One region of the Arthrobacter sp. MMS24-T111 genome, then DNA from elsewhere that is predicted to be linked to it. Evidence: riboswitches for the same ligand, from Rfam matches in the RefSeq annotation. Region 1 holds a riboswitch; each other region holds the start of a gene.
What was found. Region 1 has a riboswitch for cyclic di-AMP ahead of ACX5I6_RS01455 (aggregation-promoting factor C-terminal-like domain-containing protein). Riboswitches for the same ligand answer to the same signal wherever they lie in the genome.
Positions count from the first base shown of each region.

Region 2: linked by a shared signal. The riboswitch ahead of ACX5I6_RS14205 (C40 family peptidase) and the one ahead of ACX5I6_RS01455 (aggregation-promoting factor C-terminal-like domain-containing protein) in region 1 are both predicted to bind cyclic di-AMP.
Region 3: linked by a shared signal. The riboswitch ahead of ACX5I6_RS00775 (C40 family peptidase) and the one ahead of ACX5I6_RS01455 (aggregation-promoting factor C-terminal-like domain-containing protein) in region 1 are both predicted to bind cyclic di-AMP.

Region 1 is NZ_JBTZRO010000001.1:325,613-332,920, forward strand. It holds gene ACX5I6_RS01445 (ArnT family glycosyltransferase) at 1-545, shown strand, start outside; gene ACX5I6_RS01450 (glycosyltransferase family 39 protein) at 552-2,585, shown strand; cyclic di-AMP (ydaO/yuaA leader) riboswitch at 2,732-2,892, shown strand; gene ACX5I6_RS01455 (aggregation-promoting factor C-terminal-like domain-containing protein) at 2,898-3,605, shown strand; gene ACX5I6_RS01460 (glyoxalase superfamily protein) at 3,673-4,074, opposite strand; gene upp (uracil phosphoribosyltransferase) at 4,119-4,754, opposite strand; gene ACX5I6_RS01470 (phosphatase PAP2 family protein) at 4,767-5,570, opposite strand; gene ACX5I6_RS01475 (nucleoside deaminase) at 5,626-6,132, shown strand; gene ACX5I6_RS01480 (glycosyltransferase family 4 protein) at 6,233-7,308, opposite strand, start outside.
Region 2 is NZ_JBTZRO010000001.1:3,019,366-3,026,673, reverse strand. It holds gene ACX5I6_RS14235 (metallophosphoesterase family protein) at 1-87, shown strand, start outside; gene ACX5I6_RS14230 (glucose 1-dehydrogenase) at 231-1,124, shown strand; gene ACX5I6_RS14225 (DUF1810 domain-containing protein) at 1,158-1,604, opposite strand; gene ACX5I6_RS14220 (DNA alkylation repair protein) at 1,629-2,156, opposite strand; gene ACX5I6_RS14215 (TraR/DksA family transcriptional regulator) at 2,153-2,512, opposite strand; gene ACX5I6_RS14210 (coiled-coil domain-containing protein) at 2,534-3,847, opposite strand; cyclic di-AMP (ydaO/yuaA leader) riboswitch at 4,104-4,273, shown strand; gene ACX5I6_RS14205 (C40 family peptidase) at 4,277-5,113, shown strand; gene ACX5I6_RS14200 (protein adenylyltransferase SelO) at 5,191-6,657, opposite strand; gene ACX5I6_RS14195 (mycothiol transferase) at 6,708-7,232, opposite strand.
Region 3 is NZ_JBTZRO010000001.1:166,743-174,050, forward strand. It holds gene ACX5I6_RS00760 (NTP transferase domain-containing protein) at 30-551, opposite strand; gene ACX5I6_RS00765 (HNH endonuclease) at 594-1,094, opposite strand; gene ACX5I6_RS00770 (NlpC/P60 family protein) at 1,362-2,129, opposite strand; gene ACX5I6_RS00775 (C40 family peptidase) at 2,292-2,969, opposite strand; cyclic di-AMP (ydaO/yuaA leader) riboswitch at 3,040-3,221, opposite strand; gene ACX5I6_RS00780 (M23 family metallopeptidase) at 3,350-4,171, opposite strand; cyclic di-AMP (ydaO/yuaA leader) riboswitch at 4,184-4,414, opposite strand; gene ACX5I6_RS00785 (metal-dependent transcriptional regulator) at 4,533-5,234, opposite strand; gene serC (phosphoserine transaminase) at 5,505-6,635, shown strand; gene ACX5I6_RS00795 (DUF3027 domain-containing protein) at 6,709-7,233, opposite strand; gene ACX5I6_RS00800 (cold-shock protein) at 7,240-7,308, opposite strand, start outside.

The sequences.
Region 1 (7,308 bases):
CCATCCCGACGTCGGGGCCCGCGGGTTCCTCGGCGGGCGGTTTCGGGAACAGGGCTGCCGGGTTCCGGGACGACGCCGCGCTCCGTGGCGACCGGACCGACGGAACAGATGCGGCAGCCGGTACCGGCGGTTTTGATCCCGCGAACGGAGCCGGCGGCGTCAACGGCGCCCCCGGAGCCGGCGGGGCCGGCGGTCCCGGCGGTCCCGGCGAAGGCACCGCCGATGCAGCCGTAACCGCGCTGCTCACGGGCACCAGCACGAAGTGGTCGGCGATTGTCTCCGGGGCCAGCCAGGCCGCCAGCCTGGAACTGGCCACGAACACCAACGTCATTGCCCTGGGCGGCTGGAACGGCGGTGACCCCTATCCCACGCTCGCCGAGTTCCAGGCCATGGTGGCAAAGGGTGAGATCGGCTACTTCATCGAAGGCGGCATGGGCGCCGGCATGGGCGGCCGGGGCGGCAACTCCGAGGTGGCCGCCTGGGTGCAAGCCAACTTCCAGGCCCAAACCGTGGGTAACTCCACGGTGTACCAACTCACCAAGTAGGACCCCATGGCCAGCTCTTACCCCACCCCAGTGCAGGCTCCCTCCGCTCCCGCTGCCCACCGCCCTGGTGCCGCGGCCCGCGTGCGGCGGGATCCCCCGGCCCGCCGGCACCGGCTGGAACTTGCAGCCGTGCTGGCAGCTACCGCCGTGCTGTACCTGTGGAACCTCGGGGCATCGGGCTGGGCCAACGCTTTCTACTCCGCCGCTGCCCAGGCCGGATCGCAGGACTGGGCGGCCTGGTTCTTCGGCTCCTCGGACGCCGCCAACTCCATCACGGTGGACAAGCCACCGGCGTCCCTGTGGATCATGGGGTTGTCGGTCCGGATTTTCGGCCTGAGCTCCTGGAGCATCCTGGTTCCTGAGGCCCTGATGGGCGTCGGCACCGCCTGGCTGCTGTACCTGGCCGTCCGGCGGGCCGCGGCGCCGGCCACTGGTGACCCGCGGCTCGCCCACCGGGCAGGGCTGCTGGCCGCCATTGCGCTGGCACTGACGCCCGTAGCCACGCTGATGTTCCGGTTCAACAACCCGGACGCCCAGCTGGTGCTGCTCATGACCGCCGCCGCCTATGCGGTGCTCCGCTCCGTGCAGGAGGACAGGTTGCGCTGGCTCCTGCTGGCAGGGGTATTCCTGGGCTTCGGATTCCTTGCCAAGCAGCTGCAGGTCCTGCTGGTGGTTCCCGGTTTTGCCCTCGCCTACCTGGTCGCGGCGCCCGCCAGGCTGGGCCGGCGGCTGCTGCACCTGCTCGCCGCCGGTGCCGCGATGCTTGCCGCGGCCGGCTGGTGGCTGGCGGTCGTGGAGCTCATCCCGGCTGCGGACCGTCCGTTCATTGGTGGTTCGCAGGACAATTCCATCCTGGAACTGACCCTCGGCTACAACGGCTTGGGCCGGCTGACAGGCGACGAGACAGGGAGCGTGGGCGGCGCCAACGGCTGGGGCGTTCCCGGGCTGCTGCGGATGTTCAACAGCGAGTTTGGCGGCCAGATCGCGTGGCTGCTGCCCTCCGCACTGATCCTTGCTGCCGGCCTGCTATGGGTGGGACGCCGGGCGCCGCGGACTGACGCCGTCCGGGCGTCGGTGCTCATCTGGGGTTCCTGGGTCCTGGTGACCGGCCTGGTCTTCAGTTTCATGGCGGGCATCATCCACCCCTACTACGCGGTGGCGTTGGCGCCCGGGATCGCAGCCCTGGCCGGCCTGGGCCCGGTACTTCTCTGGCAGCACCGGCGGCAGGCCGCCGCGGCGGTCTTCCTGGCCGCCGCAGTGGCCGCGGCAGCCCTGATGGCATTCACCCTGCTGGGAACCACATCCGCCTACGGCCCGTGGCTGCGCTGGGTGGTGCTGGCGGCAGGCCTTGCGGCCGCAGCAGGAACAGGGTTGAACAGGTTCATCGGCCTGAGCTCCGTGCAACGGACGACGACGGCGCTCGCCATTGCGGCATCGCTCGCCGGCCCGTTGGCCTTCTCCATGTCGACGGCGGCGACGGCGCACAGCGGGGCCATTGTTAGCGCCGGACCGGCGACGTCGTTCGGCGGCCCGGGCGGGTTCGGCGGAAACCGGACCGGCGGGTTTGGCGCGGGCGGCACGTCCCGGCAGTTCAACGGCCAGGCCGGACAAGGCCAGGGTGCAGGCCAGGGCGGGGCAGCGCAGGGCGGTCAGGGTGCCACCGGTGGCCGCGCCGGCGGGATGGGCGGCCTCCTGGGCGCGCCCACGCCGTCGGCCGGGCTGGTGGCCGCATTGAAGGACGGTGCCTCAAACTACACCTGGGCAGCGGCAGTAGTCGGTTCGAACAATGCCGCAGGTTACCAACTGGCCACGGAACTGCCGGTGATGGCCGTGGGCGGCTTCAACGGCACCGACCCCTCCCCCACGCTGGAACAGTTCCAAGCGCTGGTCTCCCAAGGCCGGATCCACTACTTCATTTCCGGCGGGACCGTGATGTCCAGCAGCGGCTCTGACGCCTCCAACCGGATTGCGCAGTGGGTGGCGTCCACCTTCCCGGCGCAAAACATTGGCGGGACCACCGTCTACGTTTTAGCGGGATAAACCCAACTGCGGAGCCCGGTCTGCAGCAAATCGACGCGCCATGATTCGTGACTTCCGTTACCCAAATGTGACTAATGCGCAATCTTCCTGTACCGTCGATTGGGTGCGGTCCCCGTTCGGGCCGCATATCCCGGGTTGACGCCAAGCTCTGCCGCTTCCCGGATTCCGCTTGAGCAACGGCAGAGGCGGGGGACCCACCGTCCCGGGCAATGATTGCCCTTGGGGTTAAGCCAGCACGTGTTTTTTCCGTGCGGCCGGATGCCCTCATCCGAACCCGACAGCTAACTCCGCAGGTGTGAGAGGCGATCAATCATGTCTAAATCCATGGCAAAACCATGCCTGCAAACCAAGGCAAAACATCGGGCCAAACCCCAGCCCGCCAAAAAGACCACCGTGGGCCGGCGTGTTGCGGTCCTCGCTGCATCATGCGCAGTGCTGGTTGGCGTTGGCGCGGCAGGCCAGGCGACCAACAGCATGACCCAGGCGTCGTCCACCGGGTCAAGCGCTTCCACGTCGGCGGCGGATGCCCAGATGAGCATCGAGAAGAGCGAAATCCGGTCCAACCCGGCCGCTAATCCTGCTCCTTCCGCCATCAGCGTGGCACCGCAGGCCGCGGAGCCGGCCCCCGCGCCCGCTCCCGCCGCCCCGCCGGCTGAAGCACCCGCCCCGGCACCGGCCCCCGCACCTGCGCCTGCTCCCGTCGTCGCGGTTAACGATCCCGCGGGCGCCCAGGCCTACGCCGCCAGCCAGCTGTCCTCCTTCGGCTGGGGACCGGACCAGATGCAGTGCCTGCAGACGCTGTGGACCAAGGAATCCGATTGGACCACCACCGCCACCAACGCCAGCAGCGGCGCGTACGGCATCGTCCAGTCGCTGCCTGCGGAGAAGATGGCCAGCGCAGGGGCCGACTACCTGACCAACTACCGCACGCAGATCAACTGGGGCCTGGACTACATCAAGAAGAGCTACGCCTCGCCCTGCGGTGCGTTGAACTTCCACCTGGCACACAACTGGTACTAGGCACCCCCAGCACCAGGCACAACGCAAACCGCGGGCCGCATCACGTTGATGCGGCCCGCGGTTTGCGTTAACCGGCGCCCTGGACGTCGCCGGGCCCGGCGTTCCGCCATGGGATGTACTGGACAGACCACTTATTGCCGTCCGGATCGGCGAAATACAGGAAATGGCCCCACTGCTGCACATCCACGTCGCTGACGTCCACGCCGTTGCCCTTGAGCTGGCGGTGGGCAGCCTCGATGTCGCTGACCACCAGCTGCAGGTTGGAGCCGGTGCCCGGCGGAGCGTCGGTGAGCCCTTCGCCGATGCAGATGGAGCAGGCGGAGCCGGGCGGCGTCAGCTGCACGAAGCGGATCGACTCCGAGGGTCGTTCGTCGTAGTCGGCGTTGAAGCCAACCTTGTTGACGTAGAAATCCTTGGCACGGTCAACGTCGGATACAGGGACAAAGACAAGTTCAAGTTTCCAGTCCATCCGCACAGGGTAGCGGCGGGAACCGTTTTGAAAAAGGGTGGAACCTACCCGGCGATGCCGTACAGGCGGTCGCCGGCGTCGCCCAGGCCAGGGACGATGTAGGACTTCTCGTTGAGCTTCTCGTCGATGGAGGCCAGCACGATGTGCACATTGGCGTCGCCCAGTTCTTCCTCCAGCTTGGCCAGGCCCTCCGGGGCTGCCAGCAGGCAAATGCAGGTGACGTCGGAGGCGCCGCGCTTGAAGAGGAACTTGATGGCCTCACGCAGGGTCCCGCCGGTGGCCAGCATCGGGTCCAGGACGAAGACCTGGCGGCCGGTGAGGTCCTCGGGAAGGCGTTCGGCATACGTGATGATGTCCAGGGTTTCCTCGTCCCGGGCCATGCCCAGGAAGCCCACCTCAGCGGTGGGAACCAGCTTGGTCATGCCTTCCAGCATGCCCAGGCCGGCGCGCAGGATGGGTACCACCAGCGGGGTGGGTTTGGTGAACGCGGTGCCGACCGTGGTGCTGACGGGCGTCTGGATGGTCACGGGCTCGGTGCGGACCTCCCGCGTGGCCTCATAGGCCAGGAGGGTCACCAGCTCTTCCGTCAGCTGGCGGAAGACCGGCGACGGCGTGTTTTTGTCCCGCAGGACGGTGAGCTTATGGGCGACCAAGGGGTGGTCAACAACGAGAGTGCGCATCCCCTAAAACTATCATCCGGCGCTGCCTTTACCGGGCCCGGAGGAACCGCCGTCGTGCAGTTCCTCCGCCACGACGTCGCGCACAATGGGACGGTCGAACGACGGCGCGGCACCCACGTGTTCCCGCCTGCGGACAATGTGGAACAGCCGGTGGGCCATGATCACCACACCCACCCAGGTGAGCCCCAGCAGCCAGCCGGCCATGACGTCCGTGAGCCAGTGGTGGCCCAGGAAGACCCGGCTCAAACCCATGGCGATGATGAACACCGCGCCCGCTGTGATGGCCAGGACCCGGACGCGCATGGCGTCGAACTGGAGGCAGATCAGATAGACCACCAGGCTGATCACCACGGTGGTGTTGAGGGTATGCCCGCTCGGGAACGACGGGGAATCCTCGTACGGCGGAACGGCGTCAGCGTGATCCGGACGCGTGCGTCCCACCAGCTTCTTGCCGAGGGTGGTGGCGGTAATGGACACGGCTGCGGCGCCGCCGATCAGGACCAGAGGACGCCAGTTGCGGCTGAGGAAGGTCAGCCACGCGGTGAGGATGCTGGCCAGGATGGGCATTCCGATGCCACCCCCGATATTGGTGAACCCGGTGACAAATGCGTCGAGCCCGGGGCTGCGGAGGCTCTCGGACAGGGCAAGCGCCGGCTTGTCCAGGTTGGCCAGCCCGGCGGAGTCCACCACGTTGTCATACACCTCGGCGCCCAGCAGGGCGAGGGAGACGATGACAACACCGCCCACGAGGATGGTGAGGACCAGCGCCGCGTAGGGTTTGAACCAGGTCCCCAAGCGGTCCCGAAGCGTATCCATGGTGCCTCCCGGCATCGGTAAGTAACCTGAGTATCCCCGAAACTATCATTGAGCCATGCCGTTGCCCGAAAAGAAACACGACGCCTGGATGGGCCTTGCCCTCGCGGAGGCGCACCGCGCCCTCGCCACGGAGGACGTGCCCATCGGCGCCGTGGTCATCGGGCCCGACGGCGGGGTGCTGGGTTCCGGCCGGAACCAGCGTGAGGAGCTGGGTGACCCAACAGCCCACGCCGAGGTGGTGGCTATCCGGGAAGCTGCCGCACGGTTGCAGGAACGGGCCAGGCTCGACGGCGGCCGGGGCGACGGCTGGCGGCTCTCAGACTGCACGTTGGTGGTCACCCTGGAACCCTGCGCCATGTGCGCGGGCGCGATCGTCCTGGCCAGGATCCCCCGGGTGGTTTTCGGGGCGTGGGACGAGAAAGCCGGTGCCGCAGGATCCGTGTTCGACATCCTGCGCGAACGGCGGCTCAATCATTGGGTTGAGGTGTACCCGGGCGTCCGCGAGGAAGAGTGCGCCCGGTTGCTGCGCGAGTTCTTCGCGGCACACCGCAGCAGCCTTTAGCGCGTCCCGGCGGGCATCTTTACCTCGGCGGGTTTCCGGCAGTCGGCGGCGGGCATCCTGTCCGCGGCGCATTTCAGTCAGTCTGCGGCTGCGCGTGCCGTCAGTCCCCCGCTGCCACCAGCGCCACCATGGCCTGGGCCGTCCTACTCCAGCCGGGGAGATCCTGCCGGGCCTCCGCCGCGGCTGCGCGCCAGCCCTCGCGGACCCGCGCGTCCTCGAGCCACTGCCGCAGGACCGCAGCCAGCCGGCCGGGACTCTCCTGGCCCCCGACGGTCAGGGGAACCGCTGCCCCCGGAAGTCTTGGCCCGCCGTCGGACGTTTCCAGTCCGGCGAGGGTGAGCGCCTCCACCGCGCCCGTGCCTGCCCTGACCAGCGCGGGGATGCCGTGGGCCAGGCTCTCGGTGACGGCCATCCCGAAGGCTTCCGTCCGTGACACCAGCAACGTCAGGTCGGTCCGGGCCCACTGTGCCTCCAACGGTTCGCCGGTGAGCTCGCCGGTCAGCCGCACCCGCTCCTGCAGACCGTTCCCGGCAACCGCAGCCTGGACTGCCTGCGCATACACCGGATCGGCTTGGTCCGACCCCACGAGCGACGCAGTCCAGTCAAGATCCCGGACCCGGCCCAGGGCCTGGACCGTGAGCAGCTGGTCCTTGTTGGGCAGGAGCGCCGCGACGACGGCAAGGTGGGGCGGCGTGGAACCGGACGCGAGGGGTGCCGGCTCCACGCCGGGGAGGACAACCCGCGCTTGCGGGAGCCCTCGTTTGCGGAGCTCGTTTGCCGCAGATGTGCTGGTGCAGATGACGCCGGTTGCGGCGCGCAAGGCCCTGGCTTCGCGGACAAGGGCCCGGCTGCCTGCATCTTCCGGCACGGGCATATGCACCAGGACCCATGTTTGTCGGCCGGCTTTCGCAGCGAATTCCAGTTCGTCCGGAGCTTCCACGGCCACCAGCCCATCCACGATCGCCACAGGCTGCCCGGGATGTGTTTCCGGGTCCCACGCCCCGAGGAGGGCGCCCAGCCGGCGTCGTTCGTGTGCGCCCGCATCCGGCCAGGTGCCCTCCACGGCAATGACCTCAACCCCGGCACCCAACGCCTGGAGGCCGGCAACCAGCCGCGCGTTGTAGACGTTGCCGCCCGAGCTGTGGCGGATATTGCCCGGGACGAACAGCCGGAGGG
Region 2 (7,308 bases), 2.7 Mb from region 1:
CGGCGCCAACCGGCCTGCACCTACATGCAGGCGGTACTCAACGATGGCGCCCTTGCCGGGGTCAGGCTGGTGGAGGTCCCGCGGTAAGCCGCTTGGCACACCGGCCGGAATTGCCTAGGCTGGAACAGTAAGCAAGCTTAGTTTTTGTTGGTTGCCATTCCGCAATGACCGGCTGCTTCATGTCCGGGGCTCCGTAAGCGCCCGCGTCCCGCCCGAACAGGAGGACCACCATGACTGACCAGTACACCTTCCGCAATCCCGTGACCGCCTACGAACAGATCTCCCCGCCCAAGCAGCACCAGCCCGAACCGGGCCTTGACGCAGGGCTGGAGCCCAAAGCCGACCTGGGTGAGGAAACCTACCGCGGCACCGGCCGGCTGGAAGGCCGCCGGGCCATCGTGACCGGCGCGGACTCCGGAATCGGCGCCGCGACGGCCATCGCCTTTGCCAGGGAAGGCGCCGACGTCGTCCTTTCCTACCTGCCGCAGGAAGAGGAAGACGCCGCCCGCATCGCCGGGATCATTGAGGCCGCAGGCCGAAAGGCGGTCAAGGTGCCGGGCGACCTCAAGGACTCCGCGGCGTGCCGCGAACTGGTGGACACTGCGGTGGCGGTCCTGGGCGGGGTTGATCTCCTGGTCAACAACGCCGGAAAGCAGGTTGCCCAGGAGGACCTCCAGGACATCACCGACGAGCAGTTCGACCACACGCTCAAGACCAACGTCTACGCCATGTTCTGGGTCACGAAGGCCGCCGTGCCGCACATGCCGGCCGGCTCCACCATCATCAACACCACCTCCATCCAGGCGTACAATCCGTCCCCGACCCTGGTGGACTACGCCACCACCAAGGCCAGCATCAACAACTTCACCAAGGGCCTGGCGCAGCAGCTTGCGCCCAAGGGAATCCGGGTGAACGCCGTGGCGCCCGGACCCATCTGGACTCCGCTGCAGGTCAGCAGCGGCCAGCCCAAGGAGGCATTGCCGGAGTTCGGCCAGTCCACTCCCCTGGGCCGCGCCGGCCAGCCCGCTGAACTGGCCCCCGCCTACGTCTTCCTGGCCTCACCCGAGTCCAGCTATGTGGTGGGCGAGACACTGAACGTCAACGGCGGCAGCCCCACCCCGTAGCCTGCGGGCAGCCCAACACGGCCGGGCTCCCTGTTATTCGGTGGCGTCCTGGCCGGCCAGGAGCTCATCCGTGGCTGGATCCGGCTCGCCATCGAAAAATTGCGCCAGGACCGTCTTGAACACTGTTTCTCCGGGCGCGGCCCGGAGAAACAGTGTCATGGACGAACGGAGCTTCTGCGCATCGATTCCGCCAAGGATGTCCGACGCTGAACGGCCGGCATGCGTGGTGAGAGCCAGGGCGCACTCCAGAAGGCGCGGGCCCAGGACGGGGTGGTCCAGGTAGGCCCGGGCCTCCGCCAGGGACGAGATGGCGTAGGTGCGTGATGTGGCGCTCCGCCCCAGCCCGGCAACCTGGGGGAAAATGAACCACATCCAATGGCCGGTCTTATTGCCGAGCTGCAGTTCGCCGAGCGCGCTTCCGTAGGTGTCCCCGCCGTCTTGGGCGGCGACGAATCGCTCCAGGTCAAACGCTTCACTCATGGGGTCTCCTCTGCGGGTTGCGGGTCACTGCGCCAACTCTTTTTCCAGGAGGCCTGCTGCCGTTTGGAGCTGGGGTTCCGGGTCTTCGCGCCATCGCGCCAGGACAGCCGCGGCCCGCTGTCGGTCGCGGTGGTCCAAGCCGGCCAGCAAGGGCACCAGGACGTCGGAGACCAAGGGCGCGGCCAGGTCCACCGCCTGGGCCGAGCGAAGAAAGCCCTCCAACCGGGTCAGGTCCGAATGCCGCAGCAACTGCACCTTTGTTTGCAGCAGGACGATGGCGGCCAGGCGGCGTTCGAAGACCGGCCGCGAGCCGGGTTTCGGCTGGCCCCACAGGGCGGAGGCCAGCATGACCGTGGTGTCGTGGCCCATGTCCTTGAACTTCCGAAGGGCGTCCCGGACGGTGCCGCGGACTGCGCCGATCGAAGACCCGTAAGAGGCCAGGGCTCCGCCCAGCCGGCAGCCCACTTCGTCGGCCCGGTACCAGGCTCCCTCGTTCTGGAGGGTCCGGTCGATGAATTCAGCAGCAGCGGCGACGTCGGACACCCCGGTCACCGCGCCCGTCCCGCAGAGGCATGAAGGATGCAGAAGGGGGTCCAGGGCCGCGCCTCGAGCCTGCCGTCCGCGATGGGCTCGCCGCAGACCGCGCAGGTTCCATAGGTGCCGTTGGCCAGCCGGGCGAGGGCTGCCTCCACCTGGTCCAAGCCGGCTGAACTCTGCTTCAACAATGCCGATGCCTGCGACAGTTCGAAGGCGATCGTGGCGCCCTCGGGATCGTGTTCGTCGTCGACGTTGGAGTCCTGCCGGGCCGAGTTGGCCGCGTCGATATCGGCCCGCAGCGCCGGCAACAGTGCCAGCCGCCGGGCCCGTTCCTCTTCGAGCAGCACCCTGAACCGTTCGAAATCTGGCATGCCGAAAGCCTAGCGCGTCAGTCAGTACCAGTTCAGGGCGACAGAATGGCTCCAGGCGCCGCACGGGGACCCGTAGCGGTCGCGGATGTAGCCAAGCCCCCATTCGATCTGCGTCCGGTAGCTGGTCAGCCAGTCGCTTCCGGCGCTGGCGTACTTTCCCGGCGGCAGGGCCTGGGCTATGCCATAGGCCCCGGATGAGGCATTCGTGGCAGTGGTCAGCCATCCGGATTCCTTGGTCCACAGCTGGGACAGGCACTGGAACTGGTCCGGGCCCCAGCCGAAGGCGCTTAGGCGTCCGGAGGCATAGGCCTTGGCGCCGGCCGGATCATTGACGGCACCGCCGGGGATGGAGGGAACGACGACGGGCGGCGGGCTGGTCACGGCAGGCGGCGGCGGATTGCCGGGAACCGGGTCCTCCGGCGGGGCCGGTATTGCCGCGTTGCCGGCCGGAGCTGCGGGCGCGGGGTTGGGCTGCCGGGCTGCGGCTGCGGCGGCCTGCGCCGCGGCTTCGGCCTGCCGGCGGGCCTGCTCCGCCGCGGCGGCGCGCTTGGCCTCCTGGGCCGCTTCATAGGCAGCCAGCGCCACCTGGCCCTGCCGGTACTCTCCCTCGAGTGCCGCCGTCGTCCCCTTCAGCGAGGCCAGCTGGGCCGTCAGCTCCGTGCTGTGCTGCTGTTCGTCACTGACCTGCCGGGCGAGCGCGTCCTGGGCGGAGCGGGCCGCGTCCAGTTTGGCCTTTGCTTCCCCGGACAGGCGTTCCCGCTCAGTGCGGGCCACTTTTTCCTGGTCTGCCAGTGACGCGGCAACCTGTCCGGCGGCGGCAGCTTTCTCCACCAGGGCCGCAGTCTTGTCGCCCACCAACTGGACGAGGTTGAGCCCCTGGACGCTGTTGTTTTGGAGGGCATCCAGGGCCACGAAGAACCCGGTATTGGTTCCGCCCGTCTTGTACGACTGGACGGCAAGTGCTCCGATTTCCTTGCGGTGCCGGGCCAGTTCGTCATTGGCGCGGGCGGCCTGGGCGGACAATGAATCCAGCTTCACCGATGCCGCCTGCAGCTCGGCGTCGGCTGCGGCGTAGTCGGCCGCTGCCCGGACCGCAGTGTCACCGGCGGCTTCAGCCTGGGTCTGGAGTCCGTTCAGCAGCCCATTGATGGTGGTGATCTCTGCCGCTTTCGCCGCCTCGGAAGACTGTGCCTGCTGCACGTCAGCCCAGGACGGATATCCACCGGGAGGTGCAGGCTCGTCCGCAGAGGCAGGCAGCACCGTGGCCGCTGCCACTGCGATGGCGAGCAGTCCCCCCAACAGCGGGGACTTGGGCATGGTCACGAACAGGGGCATAGTCCCGAAGCATACCGGCGGCACGCCGGGGCGGAAAGGCGCCCGTGCCCGGTTTGTTACCCTTTCGCGCCGGCGGCGGACCGGCCGGAGTCCAGCATGGGTGGACAGGACACATCCAATCGCTGGTTGAATACGAGAGAGGAAGCTCGTATGTTACCGAAACGTGACAATTGTGGGGTTGGCGGGTTATGGTCTTCGGGTGTCCCTCCCCAAACGGGACACTCCCATCAGTTTGCCGAGCCCTGCCGCTGATACCGGGATTCAACCGCTTTCATGCTGGCAGGGACGGGGGAACCAAGTTTCCACGACCTTTGAGGTCTTGGGGTTAAGTCGGACAGCTCCTCCGCCCACCGCGGAGATGTGTTCGGCCGGGTATCTCCAACCCGAACCCGACAGCTCACCCCGCAGGCATGGGAGAGGCGATCAATCGTGTCAAAGAATCTCAGCACTGCCCGCCACCGCGCGACCCCGGCCCACTCCATTGCGCTCGAGGGACTTGCCGTGACGGCCAAATCACAGGCCCGTTCGTTGGGCCGTCCGGCGCTCGCCGTTGCCGCCGCGTCCGGCATTGCCTTCGGCGTCGGCGCCCCGGCCCACGCGGGCGTGACGGGCGCGGACACCACTGAACAGGCCAGCGTCCAGGCCGCCGCGTCTCCTGCAGCTGCTCCGGCAGCCGCGGCAGCAACCGTCCACACCGTCGTTTCCGGGGATACCCTCGGCGCAATTTCGGCCGCGTACGGAGTCAGCCTCAATGACGTCCTGGCTGCCAACGGCCTCGGATTGTGGTCCATCATCTACCCCGGTGACCAGATCCAGATCCCCGGCGCGGGCTACGTGGCAGCACCTGCCCCGGCGCCGGCGGCGGCCCCCGTCCAGGCGGCAGCCGCCACCGCACCGGCGAACACCGGCATGAACATGTCCTACGCATCCGCGACGCCGGTGGCCTCCACCACCGGGACCGGGACCGGCGCTGCCATCCTGGCCTCGGCCTACAGCCAGATCGGCGTGAGCCAGGACTGCACCGCCATGGTTGAAAAGGCCCTTCGCTCCGTCGGCAAGAGTGTTGGCGACCTGGCTCCCACGCAGTTCTTCCAGTACGGCAGCGTGGTCGGGAGCCCGGCACCCGGCGACCTCATCATCACGTCGGGCCACGTGGGCGTTTACGCCGGCAACGGCCAGGTTGTGAGCGGCGGCGTCAACGGCTACACCACGCAGGTTCACTCCATCAGCTGGCTCAGCGGCTACTCAGTGGTCCGCGTGGCCTAGTCTTCGCCAGCAAAGCCTGCTCCCAACAGGAGGGTGGCAGCCGGGTCTCCGGTTGCCACCCTCCTGTTGTTATTAGATCAGGTCCCGCAAAAGGTCGTGTAGGTCCCGAAGTCCGCCGGGGGACCTTCCATGTAGCGTTCCAGCCCGGGGCGCTCGGTGAAAGGATCGGTGACGGCCTGAAGCAGGCGGTGCAGCAGAGCCACGTCGCCTTCCGTGCCGGCGGCGAGGGCTTCCTCCACCAGGTGGTTCCGCGGAATGTAGGCCGGGTTGACGCTGTCCATCAGCCCTGCGTCGGGTTGCAGCGCCAACCACCGGTCCGACCAGGCGTCGAAGCCGGCCAAATCCATCACCATCCCGCGCACCGGTCGCAGATCGCCGCAGGCCGCCCTGCCGAGGTTACGGAAGAACAAGGTGTAGTCCACCGGGCCGTCCTTGAGGATGGCCACAACCTCGTCAATAACACTGGACGCGGCGTCGTCGCTGACGTTTCCAGCGGCAAGGCCCAGTTTGGTTTTCATGCCGCCGGTCCACGCCGTGCTGTACTGTCCACGGAATCCACCGAGCACTTCCACCGCTGCGGCAACGGCATTGTCCTCGTCTCCGTCAATGAGCGGGAGCATCGACTCGGCAAGGCGGGCGAGGTTCCATTCGGCAAGGATGGGCTGGTTGGCGTAGGCGTAGCGGCCGCTGACGTCGATGGAACTGAAGACGGCGGCGGGATTGAAGGCATCCAGGAACGCACACGGGCCGTAGTCGATGGTTTCCCCTGAGATGGTCATGTTGTCCGTATTCATGACCCCGTGTACGAATCCAGCCAGCATCCACCGGGCCACAAGTCCGGCCTGGGCGGCAACGACGGACGCGAACAGTGCCAGGTAGGGGTTGGGGGCCACGGCAGCGTCCGGGTACAGCCTGCTGATGGCGTGGTCCGCCAGCCGTTTGAGCAGGTCCATGTTTTCCGTGGCCCGGGCGTACTGGAAACTCCCAACCCTCAGGTGGCTGTGGGCCACCCGTGCCAGGACGGCGCCGGGCAGCATGCCCTCGCGGCGGACCTGCCGCCCCGTCGCCACGACGGCGAGAGAGCGGGTGGTGGGAATACCCAGGGCGTGCATGGCCTCACTGACTACGTACTCACGCAGCATGGGCCCGACGACGGCCCGGCCGTCCCCGGCGCGGGCGAAGGGGGTGCGCCCCGAGCCTTTGAGGTGGATGTCCAGCAGGTGGCCGGCGCGGTCCGTGACTTCCCCCAGCAGGAGCGCGCGCCCGTCGCCGAGCAATGGCGAGTAGCCGCCGAACTGGTGTCCAGCGTAAGCCTGTGCCACCGGAGTGGCGCCTGCGGGAAGGTGGTTGCCCACGAGGAGGCGCACCCCTTCGGGACTGCGGAGGTACTGCGGGTCAAGGCCCAGGCCTGCGGCAAGCTTTTCATTCAGGACCAGGAGTTCGGGGTCCGGCGCTTCCTCGGCCTGCCAGGGAACAGCAAGTTCCGCCAGTTCACGGGCGAAACGGCCGTCGAAGGTGACCGTGGATTCAGCTGCTGCCGTCATGGATTAACCCTAGCGCCATAGTGCCGCCTGGCCCCTCCTTCACCACAGGGTCACGCACTGCCGGCGCCGGCTCCCGCATCATGCAGCCCCTTGGCATAGGCGGCCTGGCCGGCATGCTGGAGGCAGTCCCCCAGGATGCTGACAAGCCGCACGCCAAGGGTCACCGGCGGATCCCAGCGCCTGTCCACCACGCGGTCCAGGTCCGGGCCTTCCAGGCCTTCGAGGACCTTCGTGGTTTGCCGGTGGACCGCTTCACAGTACTCAAGCAGGAGTTCACCGGATGCCCTGACAGTATCCACCTGGCTGCTGGAGTGGCCGTAGCCCGTGTCGCCTTCCGCCAAGGGGAGGCCAAAACGCGACGCGAAGCCTTCGGATGTCCAGACCTGTTCCAACGCCGAGGCGGAGGCGACCTGCGCATCCTCCACCCTGCCCAGGTGCCACACCAGCCAGGCAATGGAGTTGCCGCGGCCGGAGGGACGGTGCTGGAGCTGTTCCTCATCGAGCCCGTCTAGCACCTGCCGGACCAGGCGCGGGAGGCGGCCAAACGACTCAAGCAGCAGTTCTCTGGAATCCATGGACCTGGTGCCTTTCTGGTCGAGCGCAGCCGGGAACAATAAGCTTACTGAGTAAACGTAGCGCCTGTGAACAGCC
Region 3 (7,308 bases), 160 kb from region 1:
GCGACCTCACGGAGCCGTTGACCAGGGCGTTACGGCGGGACAAATCGCCGCACGATCTTTAACTCATCAGTGTTATAAATGGCTGCCAGCGGCTGTTCCCTGCCGTCGGCCGAGCGGGCCACGGCGCCACGCCCATCGCCCGCTGCTTCCACCGCGTCCCGGAGCATCGCCACCGCCCGGGCTGCCAGCGGCATGTCGCACGCAAGAACCAAAGTGAAGGGCGCCGCTCCCCCACATTCGGCAAGGGCCGCGAGGCCGGCTGAAATCCCGGCGGCAGGACCGGCAAACTTCGGCTCCTCCCGGCATGACAGGACCCCTGGCGGCAGGGCCTGGGCGGCCCCGGCATCATCGGCAGCCCCGCCGGACGGAGGGCTGCCGGCGGAAACATCACCCACGACCACCGTATGGCGGGCACCGGCAGCGGCATCAAGTGTCCATTCCAGGAGGGTTTTTCCCCGCAGGACCAACGATTGCTTGGGCACGCCGCCCAGCCGTGATGACCGGCCGCCCGCCAGGATCAGGGCGTCAAAGATCAACGGGTCCGTTTGCACCCACCCAGCCTAGCGAACAGCAACCGGCCTGGAAGCCGCTTGTCAGGCAGCGCGCTCCGGAAGCAGGAACGGATCCCAGGCGGGGGTTGGCTTTTCCAGCTCCTTGATCTGCCAGATGGTTCCATGCGGCGGCTCCGGTACGAAGCGCAGCGTCCATCCCATCTCGCCGGGGGTATGGTCACCCTTGACGTTGTTGCACCGCAGGCAGGCAGCCACGAGATTCTCCCAGGAATCGGCCCCGCCCCGCGATTTTGGGTGGACGTGGTCGATTGTGTGCGCTGCCTTTCCGCAATACGCACACTTATGCCCGTCACGCCGAAGCACACCACGGCGGCTGACGGCCGTTGAATGGTTATACCGGGGGCGGATGTAGCGGTTGAGGAGGATCACGGACGGGCGGCCCAGGACGTCGGTGGGGCCCACCACGGGATCATCCCCCTCGGCCACCACGCTCGCCTTGCCGGTGAGCACAAGCACCAGCGCCCGGCGGAAGGTGATAACCGCCAGCGGTTCATATCCAGCATTCAGAACGAGAGTGCGCATGCACGTACCTCTTCACGGCCGCACCCGTCAGGGGCACGAGGGCCGGCTGCCCTCGGCATGTCCGGGCTATGGATCGACATCACAAGAGTAAACAGAGAAATGCAATATCAGGTAATCGGTACTCGCCGTGGCCGGCTCCCCCTCCCGGTGGCGGAAGCCTGGGTGCACGCAGAATGGCGCGACTTAAACGGAAAAGACCCCCGCCTCAATGGCAGGGGTCCTTCCGGGCAAATCTCAGGCGCCGCCGCGTGCGGCGGGCTGTAATGGTTACCGGACGTGGATGAAGACCGGTCCGGAGCCAACGTTGGCGCTGAACACAACGGTGTCATTGCCGTTGAAGCCACCGTGGACGGCCATCCCGTTTCCGGCGTAGACGGCAATGTGGGCCATTCCTCCACCACCGTCGGCGTAGTAGATCAGGTCGCCGGGCTGGGCCTGGGAAGCAGGCACCCTGTCACCCAGTGACAGGTAACCGGCGGGCCAGTCGTGGAAGTGGATGCCGACAGCAGCCAGTGCGTTGGTCACCAGCATGGTGCAGTCCTGGTGCACGCCGAGCTGGGCGTAGGCAGCGGAGAGGATGGCAGCACCCTTGCCGCTGGCGGAAACCTGGGCGGCGGGGGCAGCCGTGGCATCGGCAGTTGCAACCTTGGCGGTGACCTTGGGAGCGGCAACGGCCTGGGCAACGGGAGCCGGAGCGGCTTCCTGCACCGCAACCGCGGGCTCGGGAGCCGGAGCCGGAGTGGTGGTGACGGCGGGCTTCTCGAAGCTGATGGCAATGGTGGAAGCCGCCGAGATCGGAGCGTCGACGGCGGATTCAACTTCCATGGCGGAGGCCGGAGCGGAGTCGCGCTTGACGTTGGTGTCGGCAGCGTTGGCTGCGATGCCGCTGGTCAGGACCAGGCCGGAAGCTGCAGCGATTACTGCAGCCTGGCGGCCCATGCCGCCGGCGTTGTCGCTGACAGCCTTGGCAATGATTGCGATCGAGTTGGTTTTGGTGACCTCGGCGCGGTGCCGTGCGGTAGCACGAGTCGTCATCAGTTCTCTCTTTCGTTTTCCTCTGGACCGCGGTGGCCTGTCCGAGGGGGTTGGATGCGCCGGCATCTTGGGGGTACGCCGGCGCGTCCCGAACGGGGATGTTGGTTTCTAGCGAAAAAGCTTTGGGCAAAGAAATAGCCCTTGGAGCGTGGAGCCGAAGAACTACTTGTTCAGGTGGTAGTACGTGGAAGTACCGGTGGCTGCCGGCGAGTGGAGCATGGTTCCCTGCGACGGGTTGAGCGCGCTGATCATCATGCCGTTGCCGACGTAGATGCCGACATGTGCGCCGCCGTTCTGGACCACGAGGTCACCCGGCTGCGGGGTGGAGGTGGGGGTCATGATGCTCCACGCGTTCGTGCGGGGAATGCTGATGCCAGCCTGCGCGTAGACCCACTGGACGAATCCGGAGCAGTCCCAGCCGTTGGGGGTGGTGCCGCCCCATACGTAGGGGTGGCCGATGCCGGTGTAGGCGATCGCGGCGATGCCCGAGGTGGCTGCGGACGAAACGGCCTCCACTGCCTGTCCGGCCTTGGACGCCTCCTGGCCGGCAGCGGTGGCGGTGCGGTCCGCGGACGCGGTGGACTGGGTGCGCACGGCTTCCACCTTCGGGGCGGCGGTGGTCTTGACCGCCGGACGCTCGAAGGAAACGGTGGCCGTGGGGGCCGCGGTGACAGCAAGGGCGGTCTGCGCAGAACCGGACTCCGTGGAGGCCGAGATGCCGGCGGTGGTGTCCGCGGCGTTGGCCGGCAGGCCCATGCTCAGGATGAGGCCCGAAGCCGCTGCCACAACGGCAGCCTGGCGGCCCACGGTCCCGGCATTGGCACTCACGGCCTTGGACATGGCGTCCAAGGGGTTGGCGCGAACCGTTTGCGCACGGTGGCGCGCAGAATTATGGCGTGAAGACACGAAGGTAGCCTCTCCCAATGCCTGCGAGGTGAGCTGTCGGATTCGGATGGGAGTCACCCGGCCACTTCGCTTCCTGGGAAGCTCATGACTTAACCCCAAGGCCTTCCGGAATGCAGAAGGCCAAAATTGGTTCCCCCGCCCCTGCCAGACGATGAAATGCGAACGGACCTTGAGCGGTGGCAGAGTTAGGCAATCCACTCAAGAGCGTCAACTTCGGAAAAGTTGACGCGAGTTAGACGGTACAGCAGTTTTGCTTCAATGTCACATTCAGGTCACGGCGGGTCACCGGAATCTGAGAGTGCGCAATCATACGGTTACAGCCAGCCCATCGGATCGACCACTTCGCCGTTGACCTGGACTTCGAAGTGCAGGTGGCAGCCAGTGGACGCGCCGGTGGTCCCGCTCAGCGCCACGACTTCGCCGCGGGAGACCGTTTGGCCCACCTTGACGTTGAAGGACGAGAGGTGGTTGTACGTGGTCTCCAGGCCGTTGCCGTGGTCGATCACCACCCGGTTTCCACCGCCGAACTGGTGCCAGCCGGCGAAGGTCACGGTTCCTGTTGCGGCCGCCAGGACGGACGTCCCGCACTGTGCCACGAAGTCCTGTCCACGGTGGAAATCTCCGGTGCCGCCGGTAATCGGGCTGACCCGGTAGCCGAAGGGCGACGCGGTCACGAGGGAGGCCAGCGGCGCGGCCAGGGTCCCGGCGGATGCCGCACGCGTCACCGATCCGGCCGACTGGGCGCTCAGCAGTTGCTTCAGCTTCCCGTCGGGGTCCGCCTGCGTCACGACGGCTGAGCGGCTGAAGTCGATCTGGGCGCCTACATCCGCGGAAATCTGGGGCTGGGGGCTGACTGCGGAGGCGGCCTGGGGTGCAATGCCAGCCGCATCCGTCGCCATGACGGGGCTGGTGGCGGGCATGGTCACCGTGAGCACCAGGCCGGTGGCGGCGAGGGCGATGCCGGCCTTTTGGCCGATGCCGCTGGCCGCGGCAAAGTCGGTGATTTGCCGGAAGGGACCCCGGCGCCGGCGTGCATCCCGCTGCGGGTCGCGGGGGCGCTCCGCAGCGGCTACTTCGACAACCCGGGGTGCCTCAGGGGGGCCCGCCGCGCGACGGCGGCCCCGGGAGGTCTGCATGGTCAAGAAGGGTTCCTCTCTGGAATAGCCTGCGGAGTTAGCTGTCGGATTCGGGTCAGAGAGATCAAAGACCCGGTCCGTCATGGGCAAACTTCCACACAGGGGTATTCCCGGAAGAATCCTTCACTGGAGAGGCTTGCTGCTGACGGACTTCACCCCAAGGCAGTCCCCCGCTGCCGGTTGTGGTTCCCCCGCCTCTGCCAGTAACGACTCGTACACCTGGCCCGCTGGCAGAGCTCGGCTCCGGATCAGGTAACGCTTAAGTATCAACGCTGCGTTCCACTATAAGGGCTTAAGACCCTAGGTAACAATTCCGTTATCTTTGCGTGGAATCCCTTGGGTGGGGTATGGGAAGGCGGCGTCAGGCCTGGTTCACGGCGACGAAAACGTGCGCCGCCACCTCGGGAGGCAGCTCCAGCGCGCCCTCGATTCCTGCCACCCGTACCGAAATGTAGTCACCGACGCGTTCAAGGGAGACAGACGCACCGGGCCGGATACCGCCCTCGTCGAGCTGGGTCAGCAGTTCGGGCTCCACCTGGATCGGTTCCGCCAGCCGGCTGATGGTCACGGCAGATTCAGGTCCGTAGGCCTTCATTGCCTCCACCAGGCTCATGGCGCCATCGCCGAACCCGGGCCCGGGCTGGCCGCCCAGCGCGGCAAGGCCGGGGATGGGATTTCCGTAGGGCGACTCCGTAGGGTGGTCCAGCATCTCGTAGATGCGGCGCTCCACCCGTTCGCTCATGACGTGTTCCCAGCGGCAGGCTTCGTCATGGACATAAGCCCAGTCCAGTCCAATCACGTCCGCCAGCAGGCGCTCGGCCAGCCGGTGCTTCCGCATGACCTCAGTGGCACGCTTGCGGCCGGTGTCGGTCAGTTCCAGGTGCCGGTCACCGGAGACGACAACCAGGCCATCACGCTCCATCCGGCCGATGGTCTGGGAAACGGTGGGTCCCGAGTGGCGCAGGCGTTCGGCGATACGGGCCCGGAGGGCAACGATGTTCTCTTCCTCAAGCTCCAGGATGGTCCTGAGGTACATCTCCGTAGTGTCGATCAGATCCGTCATCCAGCTCAGCTCCTCGAGCGCAGTACCTTACGTTGTCCCACCGTATCGCCTCTTCCCGCGACGTAGTCCGGGAAGAGTTTAGCCTATTTTGATTTAGTCCGAATAGGGGCCACGGCCTGCTGCGTCTCATTGGCTGGACATTGGCGCCGCCCGCTCCCGCCACCCTGCGCGCTTCAGGCAGAATTGGGGGAGGTTTGCACTGCAGCCATGGCCGGCTCCCGGCCACCACCACCCGAACCACAGCTTTCGTCCCCGCCGAATGGAGCACCTGTGAGCGACACCAGCATCACGATTCCCGCCAACCTCCTGCCCCAGGACGGGCGGTTCGGGGCCGGCCCCTCGAAGGTCCGGCCGGAACAGATCGATGCCCTGTCCGCCGCGTCGAAGACTATCCTCGGCACATCCCACCGGCAGGCCCCCGTCAAGAACCTGGTGGGCTCCGTCCGCGAAGGACTCAGCCAGTTCTTCCGAGCCCCCGAGGGCTACGAGGTGGTGCTCGGCGTGGGCGGCTCCACCGCGTTCTGGGACATCGCCAGCTTCGGCCTCGTGTCCAGGAAGGCACAGCACCTGTCCTTCGGGGAGTTTGGCTCCAAGTTTGCTTCCGCCACCAACAAAGCGCCGTTCCTGGAAGCGTCCTCGATCATCAAGTCCGAGCCGGGCACCCGACCTGCAGCACAGGCGGAGGCCGGCGTGGACGTCTATGCGTGGCCGCAGAATGAGACCTCCACGGGCGTCGCCGCCCCGGTCAAGCGGGTGCCGGGCGCCGACAAGGATGCCTTGGTCCTGGTGGACGCTACCTCCGCTGCCGGCGGCCTGGACGTCGACGTCGCCGAAAGCGACGTCTACTACTTCGCCCCGCAAAAGAATTTCGCTTCCGACGGCGGCCTCTGGCTCGGCCTGTTCTCCCCGGCCGCCCTGGAGCGCGCTGCCGCCATCAAGGCAAGCGGCCGCTGGATCCCGGACTTCCTGGACCTCCAGACCGCCATCGACAATTCACGGCTGAACCAGACGTACAACACCCCGTCGCTGTCCACCCTGGTAACCCTTGACGCCCAGGTCCAGTGGCTGAACGCCAACGGCGGCCTGGACTTCGCCTCTGCCCGCACCGCGGATTCCGCCGGCCGCATTTACAGCTGGGCTGACGCCTCGGAGTTCGCCACCCCGTTCGTGGCCAACCCGGAGGAGCGCTCCAACGTCATCGCCACCATCGACTTTGACGAGTCGGTGGACGCCGCAACGGTGGCGAAGGTCCTGCGCGCCAACGGCATCGTGGACACCGAGCCCTACCGGAAGCTGGGCCGCAACCAGCTGCGCATCGCCACCTTCGTGGCCATCGAGCCCAGCGACGTGTCGGCACTGCTGTCCAGCATCGACTATGTGGTGGGCGAGCTCCGCAAGTAGTCCAGGCACACACGAAAGGCGCCGCCCGGGAATTCCCGGGCGGCGCCTTTCGTGTGTGGCGGGAACTCCGCGCCTAGTCTTCAGGTTCCGCGTCGCCGGCGGCAGGCTCCGCCCTGTCGTCGGCAGCTTCTTCATCCCCGGACCCCTGCTCCGCTGCGGGCGCCTCGTCCCGGCGGGCTTGTTCGGGTTCCTGCTGCTGCTCGTCCTCGGGGCGCACGCGTTCGGCCCACGGCACCCATTCCGGGGCGAGGATCGAATCTTCAGACGGCAGCAGGCCCAGCTCATCGACAGTTACCACCTTGGAACGGGAGTTGCGGGTCAGCACCGCGTACCACTGCCAGCCGCCGTAGCCGGCCAAGCGGGACTCGAACAAGTGCGTGACCAGCCGGTCGCCCTCGCTCTTGGCACCAAGGTGCGGCCCGATGGTGGCGGGGGGCGTGATGCCCTCAACCGCGGCCCGTGCAACATCGACAGCGGCCGCCAGGAACGCGTCAGGCTTGCCCGTCCGCCATACCGGAACCCCGGCCTTGCGCTTTGGCGCAGCCTTGGCAGCCTGCTCCTGTGGAGCCATGCCCGGTTGTTCAGCTTGGGGGTTCATCGGCGCCTAGACGTCCAGCTCGTCGGCAACCTTGCGCAGGGCGGCCGCGATTGCCTTGCCCTTGTTGCCGTCCGG